Regions from separate parts of the Streptomyces endophyticus genome, predicted to be linked through region 2. Evidence: riboswitches for the same ligand, from Rfam matches in the RefSeq annotation. Region 2 holds a riboswitch; the other holds the start of a gene.

Region 1 (4,493 bases), on a different contig from region 2:
CTGGGCGGCCTCGACAACGGCGGCGGTACGGGTACGACGATGTGGATCGAGCCCGCCTGGAAGATGCTGCTCAGCAACAAGGCGCTGCTCGCTGTGTTGTGGGAGCTGTACCCGGACCACCCGAACCTGCTGCCCGCCTACCTCGACGGACCCCGCGAACTCGCGACCGACACGACCGGCCCCGGCTACGTGTCGAAGCCGCTGCTCGGCCGCGAAGGCGCGGGCGTCACGATCCACGAGCCGGGCACGGCGCCGCCCGCCGCACCCGAAGAGCCGTGCTGCTACCAGCAGTTGAGCGAGCTGCCCGACTTCGACGGCAACCGCGTCGTCCTCGGCGCGTGGGTGGTCGAGGACGAGGCGGCCGGGCTCGGAATCCGGGAATCGGCGGGGCTCATCACGGACGAGTACGCCCGCTTCCTGCCCCACGTCATCCTGTGAGCCGCACGGAAGACGCTTACGCGCCCAGCACCGCCCGGAGCTGATCGAGGCCCCAGTCCAGATCGTCCTTGCCGATCACCAGCGGCGGGGCGATCCGGATGGTGGACCCGTGGGTGTCCTTCACCAGGACCCCGCGGTCCATCAGCTTCTCCGAGATCTCCCGGCCCGTCCCGTACGACGGGTCGATGTCGACGCCCGCCCACAGGCCGCGCCCGCGCACCCCGGTGACCTTCCCCGTCCCCGTCAACAGGCCCAGCTCGGCGTGCAGATGCTCGCCGAGTTCGGTGGCCCGCTCCTGGAACTCCCCGGTACGCAGCATCGCGATCACCTCAAGGGCCACGGCGCAGGCGAGCGGGTTCCCGCCGAACGTCGACCCGTGCTCGCCCGGCCGGAACACCCCGAGCACGTCCTTGCGCGACACCACCGCCGACACCGGCACGACCCCGCCGCCGAGCGCCTTGCCCAGCACGTACACGTCCGGCACCACGCCCTCGTGCTCGCACGCGAAGGTGCGGCCGGTCCGCCCGAGGCCCGACTGGATCTCGTCGGCGATGAACAGCACGTTCCGCTCGCGCGTCAGCTCCCGTACGCCCGGGAGATAGCCGGGCGGCGGGACGAGCACGCCCGCCTCGCCCTGGATCGGTTCGAGCAGCACCGCCACCGTGTCGTCCGTGACGGCGGCGCGCAGCGCGTCCAGATCCCCGTACGGGACGATGTCGAAGCCCGGCGTGTACGGACCGAAGTCGGCGCGCGCCTCCTGGTCGGTGGAGAAGCTGACGATGGTCGTCGTCCGGCCGTGGAAGTTGTCGCTCGCGACCACGATCCGGGCCCGCCCGTCCGGCACGCCCTTGACCCGGTAGCCCCACTTCCGGGCGGTCTTCACGGCTGTCTCGACGGCCTCCGCCCCCGTGTTCATCGGCAGCACCATCTCCATGCCGCACAGCTCGGCGAGCTCCGCGCAGAACGCGGCGAACCGGTCGTGGTGAAAGGCCCGCGAGGTCAGCGTCACCCGCTCCAGCTGCGCCTTCGCGGCCTCGATCAGGCGACGGTTGCCGTGCCCGAAGTTGAGCGCCGAGTACCCGGCGAGCATGTCGAGGTAGCGCCGCCCCTCGACGTCCGTCATCCACGCGCCCTCGGCGGTGGCGACGACCACGGGAAGCGGGTGGTAGTTGTGCGCGCCGTGCGCGTCGGAGGCAGTGATCAAGTCCTGCGTGGCGTGTCCTGCGGAGGTGGTGGATGGAGTCACAGAAGTCACGGGATCTCCGTTCGTCGCGGCTCATGGCACTGGGTGTGGGACGGGCTTGTGGCCCCTTCCTATCGTCGCTCGCGATGTGGACGTGGAAACCTCGCCGGGCGACGCGCCCGGTACTGTGAGGGCAGGGCCGTGACTGGCGCGCTGGGATGGGATCGACCATCAGGGAGCGGCCCGAGCAGTGTGTGCCGTGCGCCTGGGCCGACCGCGAACCGACCGTGTGATCACGTATCGACCGTGTCCGGAGGCTGCCCCCATGACCGAATCCCCGCTCACTCCCGAATCCACCGCGTACCGCGCTGCCCTCGACGTCGTGCGCGCCGTGGAGCCGCGCGTCGCCGACGCCATCGGCCAGGAGCTCACCGACCAGCGCGAGATGCTCAAGCTGATCGCCTCGGAGAACTACGCGTCCCCGGCGACGCTGCTGACCATGGGCAACTGGTTCAGCGACAAGTACGCCGAGGGCACCATCGGCCGCCGCTTCTACGCCGGCTGCCGCAACGTCGACACCGTCGAGTCGATCGCCGCCGAGCACGCCCGTGAGCTGTTCGGCGCCCGGCACGCGTACGTCCAGCCGCACTCCGGGATCGACGCGAACCTGGTCGCCTTCTGGGCTGTTCTGGCAGCACGTGTGGAGACGCCTGCTCTGGAAAAGGCGGGTGTGCGCAATGTCAATGACCTGACGGACGCTGACTGGTCCGTGTTGAGGCGGTCCCTGGGGGACCAGCGCATGCTCGGCATGTCCCTGGACGCGGGCGGGCACCTCACCCACGGCTTCCGGCCGAACGTCTCAGGAAAGCTCTTCGACCAGCGCTCCTACGGCACCGACCCCGCCACCGGCCTCATCGACTACGAGGCGCTGCGTGCGCAGGCCCGCGAGTTCAAGCCGATGATCATCGTCGCCGGCTACTCCGCGTACCCGCGGCTCGTGAACTTCCGGATCATGCGCGAGATCGCCGACGAGGTCGGGGCGACGCTCATGGTCGACATGGCGCACTTCGCGGGCCTGGTCGCCGGCAAGGTGCTGACCGGTGACTTCGACCCGGTGCCGCACGCGCAGATCGTCACCACGACCACGCACAAGTCGCTGCGCGGGCCGCGCGGCGGCATGGTGCTGTGCGACGACTCGCTGAAGGACCAGGTCGACCGGGGCTGCCCGATGGTGCTCGGCGGGCCGCTGCCGCACGTCATGGCCGCGAAGGCGGTCGCCCTCGCCGAGGCGCGGCAGCCCGCGTTCCAGGACTACGCGCAGCGCATCGTGGACAACGCGCGGGCGCTGGCCGAGGGGCTGACGCGGCGCGGCGCGACCCTGGTCACGGGCGGTACCGACAACCACCTCAACCTCATCGATGTGGCCTCCTCCTACGGCCTCACGGGCCGCCAGGCCGAGACGGCGCTGCTCGACTCGGGCATCGTCACCAACCGCAACGCGATCCCCGCGGACCCGAACGGTGCGTGGTACACCTCCGGGATCCGGATCGGTACGCCCGCGCTGACCACGCGTGGGCTCGGGACCGGTGAGATGGACGAGATCGCGGCGCTCATGGACCGCGTGCTGACGGCCTCCGAGCCGGGGACCACGAAGTCCGGGGCGGTGTCGAAGGCGAGTCACGTGCTGGAGCCGAAGGTCGCGGACGAGGTGTCCCACCGGGCCACGGATCTGTTGGCCGGGTTCCCGTTGTACGGGCAGATCGACCTGGGCTGAGCCCCTCCGTGGCGTGGGGCGGGTGACCGTCCTCACGCCACGGGGCTCCGCCCCGGACCCCGCTGCTCCAACGCCGCAGGGGCTTAAATTGGCTCACCCGCCGCCGGGGCATGCGGGTGGCCGTCACCCGCCTTGGGCGGCAGGGTGGGCAAGGCGGCGCCCCGGTGCCGCGTGCTCATGACGGCAGGCACCGGCCCCGGAGGGGCTTATAGGTCGACCAGTTGTTGGCGTGGCCCCCGTGGTTCCCGTGGGATTCGGGGGCGGACGCGTATGCGCCACACCAGCGCCGACGCGGCAAGGCCCACGGCCAGGCCGGCCAGGGCCCACCAGATCGGGTTCCGGTCGGCCGGTTCGGTCGTGGGGAACACGCCCGCCCGCGTCAGCTGGTCGACGAGGGTGGGGGAGGCGTGGTGCCAGCGGAGGTCGTCGTCGTTCACGTCGACCATCGGGTCCGTGCGGATCCACGGCGTGCCGTCCTTCGCGACGATCAGCTGGTCCTGACGCTCGATGGCCGTGTCGGTGCCGGGTGCCCGGTGGGTCTGGGGCCAGCCCGCCACGCCGGTCAGGCCCCACACGACCGTGGCCACCACGGGCGGGAAGTGTCCCTCCTGCCAGGCCTGCGGCACCCGCTCGGTCACCGTGTCGAACCCTGTGGTCAGGCGCTCCAGGCGGGCGAAGTTCCGGTCCTCGTCGTGCAAGGCCACCGAAGGGCCCGCCGCGGCGCCGGGCGCGATCACCACCGCCAGATCCGGCACATCCATCCCGGAGCCGGGATGCGTCGGCCGCGCGTGCGCGAGCGGTGCCCCCGCCATCAGCAGAGCCATCAGCAGCGCCACCACCACGAGCACGCCCCGGACAGGCCCTCGTACGTACTGCATCGCCACCCCCGTCGACGCGCCCCCACGTGACTCCCGCCACATCGCCAAGCTACCGGCGCCCACTGACAACGACCAGGTCGCACCCAGGTCCCCGTAAAGGACCTTTGGCCGCTGCGGAGCTGTGTGGCGCACCTGAGACAATGAGGCACATGGCCTCTGATGTTCGCCCTCGTGTGCTCTCCGGTATCCAGCCCACCGCCGGCTCGTTCCACCTCGGCAA
Region 2 (4,493 bases):
GCCCGGACCCCGTCGCCACGCTCCAGGAACAGGGCGACGAGGCGCTGTTCGCCGAGATGGCAGGCCGGGCGCGGCGGTTGCTGAGCGCGGGGGTCACGGCGGCCCGCGACCTCGGCGACCGCAACGGCCTCACAGTGCGTCTCGCCCAGGACATCCGGGAGGGCTCGGCCGTCGGTCCGCGCGTCGTCCCGGCGACGACGCCCGTCACTCCGCCCGGTGGCCACTGCTGGTTCCTCGGCGGCGAAGTCTCCGGACCCGACGGGATCCGGCGGCTGGTCCGGCGCAACGTCGAGGCCGGTGCCCAGGTCATCAAGGTCATGGTGACCGGCGGCGGACTCACCAAGGGCGGGGCCAAGAGCTGGGAGTCCCAGTTCTCCGACGAGGAGTTGGCCGCGCTCGTCGACGAGGCGCACCGCACCGGACTGCCGGTCGCCGCGCACGCGCACGGCGCGGACGGCATCACCGCCGCGGTCACGGCGGGGGTCGACACCATCGAGCACTGCACGTGGATGACGGCCGACGGATTCGAGGTCCGCCAGGACGTGCTCGACCAGATCATCGAGCGGAACATCTACGTCTGCCCCACGGTCGGCCCGCACTGGCGGATGCTGCCGCAGTTCTTCGGTGCCGAGCGCGCCGAGGCCATGTTCGACGCGGTACGTCGGATGGCCGAGGCCGGTGTACGGCTGATCGCGGGCACCGACGCGGGCGTCCAACGCGCCGGTTTCGACGGCCTACCCGCCGGCCTGACGTTCTACGAGCACCTGGGCGTGCCCAACGACCGCGTCCTCGCCATGGCCGCGACGGAAGCTGCCCAAGCGCTGGGCTTGGACGAGACGACCGGGCAACTCACCCCCGGCTACAGCGCGGACGTCCTCGTGGTGGACGGCGACCCGCTCACGGACATCGGGGCGCTGCAGTCCGTGGAGACCGTGATCGCGGCGGGCAGGCGCCATGAGGTGGGTCGTAACTCCTAGCAGCGGCAGGGGAGTTGCTCAGTTCCCGGACCCCTCGCACGGGTCGTCGCCCGGATCCAGTGGCCGGGTGTCCGCCGCAAGGCAGGAGGAGTAGACGCGCGACGGCGTGGGCTGCGGCTCCGGTTCCGATGCGGCACTCATGGCGATGGCCAACCCGGTGGTGACGACGACCACCACCACCGCCAACGCGGCGAGCCAGACGCCGCGGATCACCGCTCACCGACGAAGTGGTCGCGGAGCGCGTCGTGGCAGTCGTCCTCGTCGGCGCCCCGGACGCGTGAGAACGTCAGTGCCACGTCGTCGCCGCCTTCCTCCTTGGCATCGGCCAACTGCCTCTCGATGCCCGCGATCAGCTCGGCGCACTGGGCGCTGACGGGCTTCTTGGGTGGCGGGTCGGCTTCCGAGGACGTGTTCAGCCCGTACGTGGCGGCGAGGCCGGCCGCGCACAGCACCGCCCATGCGGCAATCCACGCACGGCGGCTGGTCGGTATCGGTCTGGGCACTCCGGCATCCTACGAGCGCAGCAGCGGGCTTTCACCGAATCGAGGCGTGCTCATCGGCGCGTTCCGTGCTGCCGCCCTGTCCACTACAGTTCAACGTGGGCCGTGACTGGCGCTGAGGTGGAGTACCACCGGGGAGCGGTCTGACGAGATGTCGTTGCCGTGCGCCTGGGCGAGTGGTCAGTAACGCCTGGAGGGCAACGAATGTCCGAGACTCGCACGGCTCAGCTCATGGACGGCTCCGGCCTCGCCCAACGCATCGTCGAGGAGACCGCCGCCAGGGCGGCGGAGATCACGGATCGCACGGGGGTCGCCCCCTGTCTGGCGACGGTGCTGGTGGGCGAGGACCCCGCGTCCGCCACGTACGTCCGCATGAAGCGGGCACGTTGCGCGAAGGCAGGCATCACGTCCCGGCACATCGGCCTGCCTGCCACCACCACGACCGCCGAACTCGTCGACACCCTCGCGGAGTTGTCCGGCGACCCCGATGTGCACGGCATCCTGCTCCAGCACCCTTGCGGACCGCACATCGACGAGCGGGCCGCGTTCGAGGCCATCGCTCCGGAGAAGGACGTCGACGGGGTCACGATGCACTCCTTCGCCGCGATGAGCTTCGCGCGGCCGGGCTTCGTCTCCTGCACACCGGGCGGAATCATGCGGCTGCTGGAGGCGTACGACGTCGAACTCGCCGGCAAGCGCGCGGTCGTGGTGGGACGCAGCGCGATTCTCGGCAAACCGGCAGGGATGCTCCTGCTCGCCAAGGACGCGACGGTGACCTACTGCCACTCCCGCACCGACGACCTGTCGGCGATCGTCCGGGAGGCGGACGTGGTGGTGGCAGCCGTGGGGCGGCCTCGGCTGATCCTCGGCGAGGACATCAAGCCCGGTGCGGTCGTGATCGACGCCGGGTACAGCCCCGGCAACGTCGGGGACGTGGACCATGACACCGCCGTCACCCGGGCAGGCCTGATCACTCCGGTTCCCGGCGGTGTGGGGCCGATGACCATCGCGGTGCTGCTGGAGCAGACGGTGCGGGCCGCCGCGAACCAGCTCGGAACGCGGCACCACGTGTGACGGCTGGTTCCGGCGAAGCTGAAGCCGAGGTCAGCCGTCCTGCTCAGGGCCGCCGCCCCGGGGGAAGGAGATGCCGGTCCGCAGTCCAGGGCCGGTCGCCCACGAGCGTCGCCAACTGGACCAGATCTCCCGCGACCACGTCCCAGTCCGCATCGGGCGCCAGGTTCGTCGTCTGCGTGGGCCCGTGTTCCGTCGGCCGTGCGATGAAGGCGGTGCGCAGGCCCGCGTCCCGGGCGGCCCGCAGGTCTTCGTTGTGGGCCGCCGCGAGCATGACCTGGTCGGGGCGCAGCCCCAGGAAGGCGGCCGCCCGCTCGTAGGCCTGCGGTTGTGGTTTGTAGGCGCGGGTGACGTCGGAGGCGACGATGACGTCCCAGGGGAGGCCCGCGTGCTTGGCCAGGCGGGACAGGAGTGCGAGGTTGCCGTTCGACAGCGCCCCGGTCGTGACGCTGCGGGCGAGTTGTTCCAGGCCGGGTGCGGAGTCCGGCCACGCGGGCAGCCGGTGCCACGCCTCGTTGAGCCACGTCAGCTCGACCTCGTCGAACTTCGCCGCGTCGATTCCGTGTTCGGCGAGGACGGTCCGCAGGTTCTCCGCGTGGAGGACGTCGAGCGGAGTGAAACCGCGTTCGCCTGTGCGGATGGGTTCCATGGCCGGCTGATAGAGATCCCGCCAGCGCACGGCGAACGCGGTCGCGTCGAGCGTCAGACCGTGACGCGCCGCGAAGGTGTCGACGGCTGCCGACACTCCGGTCCGCCAGTCGACGACCGTGCCGAAGGTGTCGAACAGCACGGCCTCGACCTGCTGGATTCGCCGTTCCACTGGAGATGACCTTTCGTAGGCGACGAGAGCGGTTGGCACCGAGGGTGGCCGGAATCGGCTCAGTGCGGCAAGTAGCTCGTCGTCGATGGGTCGAACCTCACCGCGACCTCGTCCCCGGGGCGGCAGCCGAGGCTCGGCCGTGCGAAGGCGGTGAGGGGGACATCGGCGGCGCGCAGCACCAGTTCGAGGCGGTCGCCGAGGAACTCGCAGGACTCCACCGTGCCGAGGAACTCGTCCTCGGCCAGGTCGGACGTGTCCGCTCGCACCTCCACGTTCTCCGGGCGTACGCACACGAAGCCGCCGTTGCCCGCACCGTGGTCCTCGCCGTCCGGCGAGCGCAGGCAGAGGACCGGGCCGACGTCGGTCTTCGCGATGACGCCGCTGCCGCCCCGGCGCGGTGAGACGTCCTGCACCGGGATCAGGTTGGCGCTGCCGATGAAGTCGGCGACGAAGGACGAACGGGGGTGGTCGTAGAGGCGTTCCGGGCGGTCGATCTGCTCGATGTGTCCGTGGTTCATCACGATGACCGTGTCCGAGAGCGCCAGCGCCTCGGCCTGGTCGTGAGTGACGTAGAGCGCAGTGACCCCGAACTGGGCCTGGAACGAGCGCAGTTCCTGGCGGAGCTTGGCCCGCAGTTTCGCGTCGAGGTTCGAGAGCGGCTCGTCGAGGAGGAGCACCTCGGGGTCGCCGAGCAGGGCGCGGGCGAAGGCGAGGCGCTGCTGCTGGCCGCCGCTGAGCTGGGTGGCCCAGCGGTCCGCCATGGCGTCGAGGCCGACCTGCTCCAGCATGCCCATGGCCCGCTTGCGGATGTCCTGGCCCTTGCGGCGGTTGCGGCCGTGCTGCATGGGGAAGGCCGCGTTGTCGATGACGGTCATGTGCGGCCAGATGCCATAGGACTGGGGCACCATCGCGATCGGCCGGTCCTCGGGGCGGACATGGACCTTCCGCGGCGCGTCGAACACCATCTGCCCGCCCATCTCGATCCGGCCGCCCGAGGCACGTTCGAGGCCGGCGACGCAGCGCAGCGTCGTGGTCTTTCCGCAGCCGCTCGGCCCGAGCAGGGTGACGAACCGGCCCTTGGGGACGTCGAAGGAGACACCGTCGATCGCGTACGTCGTCTCGGCG

The links. Region 2 has a riboswitch for ZMP and ZTP ahead of OKJ99_RS12320 (bifunctional 5,10-methylenetetrahydrofolate dehydrogenase/5,10-methenyltetrahydrofolate cyclohydrolase). Riboswitches for the same ligand answer to the same signal wherever they lie in the genome.
Region 1: linked by a shared signal. The riboswitch ahead of OKJ99_RS14195 (glycine hydroxymethyltransferase) and the one ahead of OKJ99_RS12320 (bifunctional 5,10-methylenetetrahydrofolate dehydrogenase/5,10-methenyltetrahydrofolate cyclohydrolase) in region 2 are both predicted to bind ZMP and ZTP.

Annotation. Positions count from the first base shown of each region.
Region 1 covers NZ_JAOZYC010000098.1:82,081-86,573, reverse strand. Annotated here, with positions in the region: gene OKJ99_RS14205 (glutathionylspermidine synthase family protein) at 1-438, shown strand, start outside; gene rocD (ornithine--oxo-acid transaminase) at 455-1,684, opposite strand; ZMP/ZTP riboswitch at 1,813-1,899, shown strand; gene OKJ99_RS14195 (glycine hydroxymethyltransferase) at 1,947-3,395, shown strand; gene OKJ99_RS14190 (hypothetical protein) at 3,602-4,273, opposite strand; gene trpS (tryptophan--tRNA ligase) at 4,423-4,493, shown strand, end outside.
Region 2 covers NZ_JAOZYC010000093.1:155,005-159,497, reverse strand. Annotated here, with positions in the region: gene OKJ99_RS12335 (amidohydrolase family protein) at 1-977, shown strand, start outside; gene OKJ99_RS12330 (hypothetical protein) at 996-1,190, opposite strand; gene OKJ99_RS12325 (hypothetical protein) at 1,187-1,480, opposite strand; ZMP/ZTP riboswitch at 1,573-1,658, shown strand; gene OKJ99_RS12320 (bifunctional 5,10-methylenetetrahydrofolate dehydrogenase/5,10-methenyltetrahydrofolate cyclohydrolase) at 1,682-2,551, shown strand; gene OKJ99_RS12315 (haloacid dehalogenase type II) at 2,595-3,368, opposite strand; gene OKJ99_RS12310 (ABC transporter ATP-binding protein) at 3,428-4,493, opposite strand, start outside.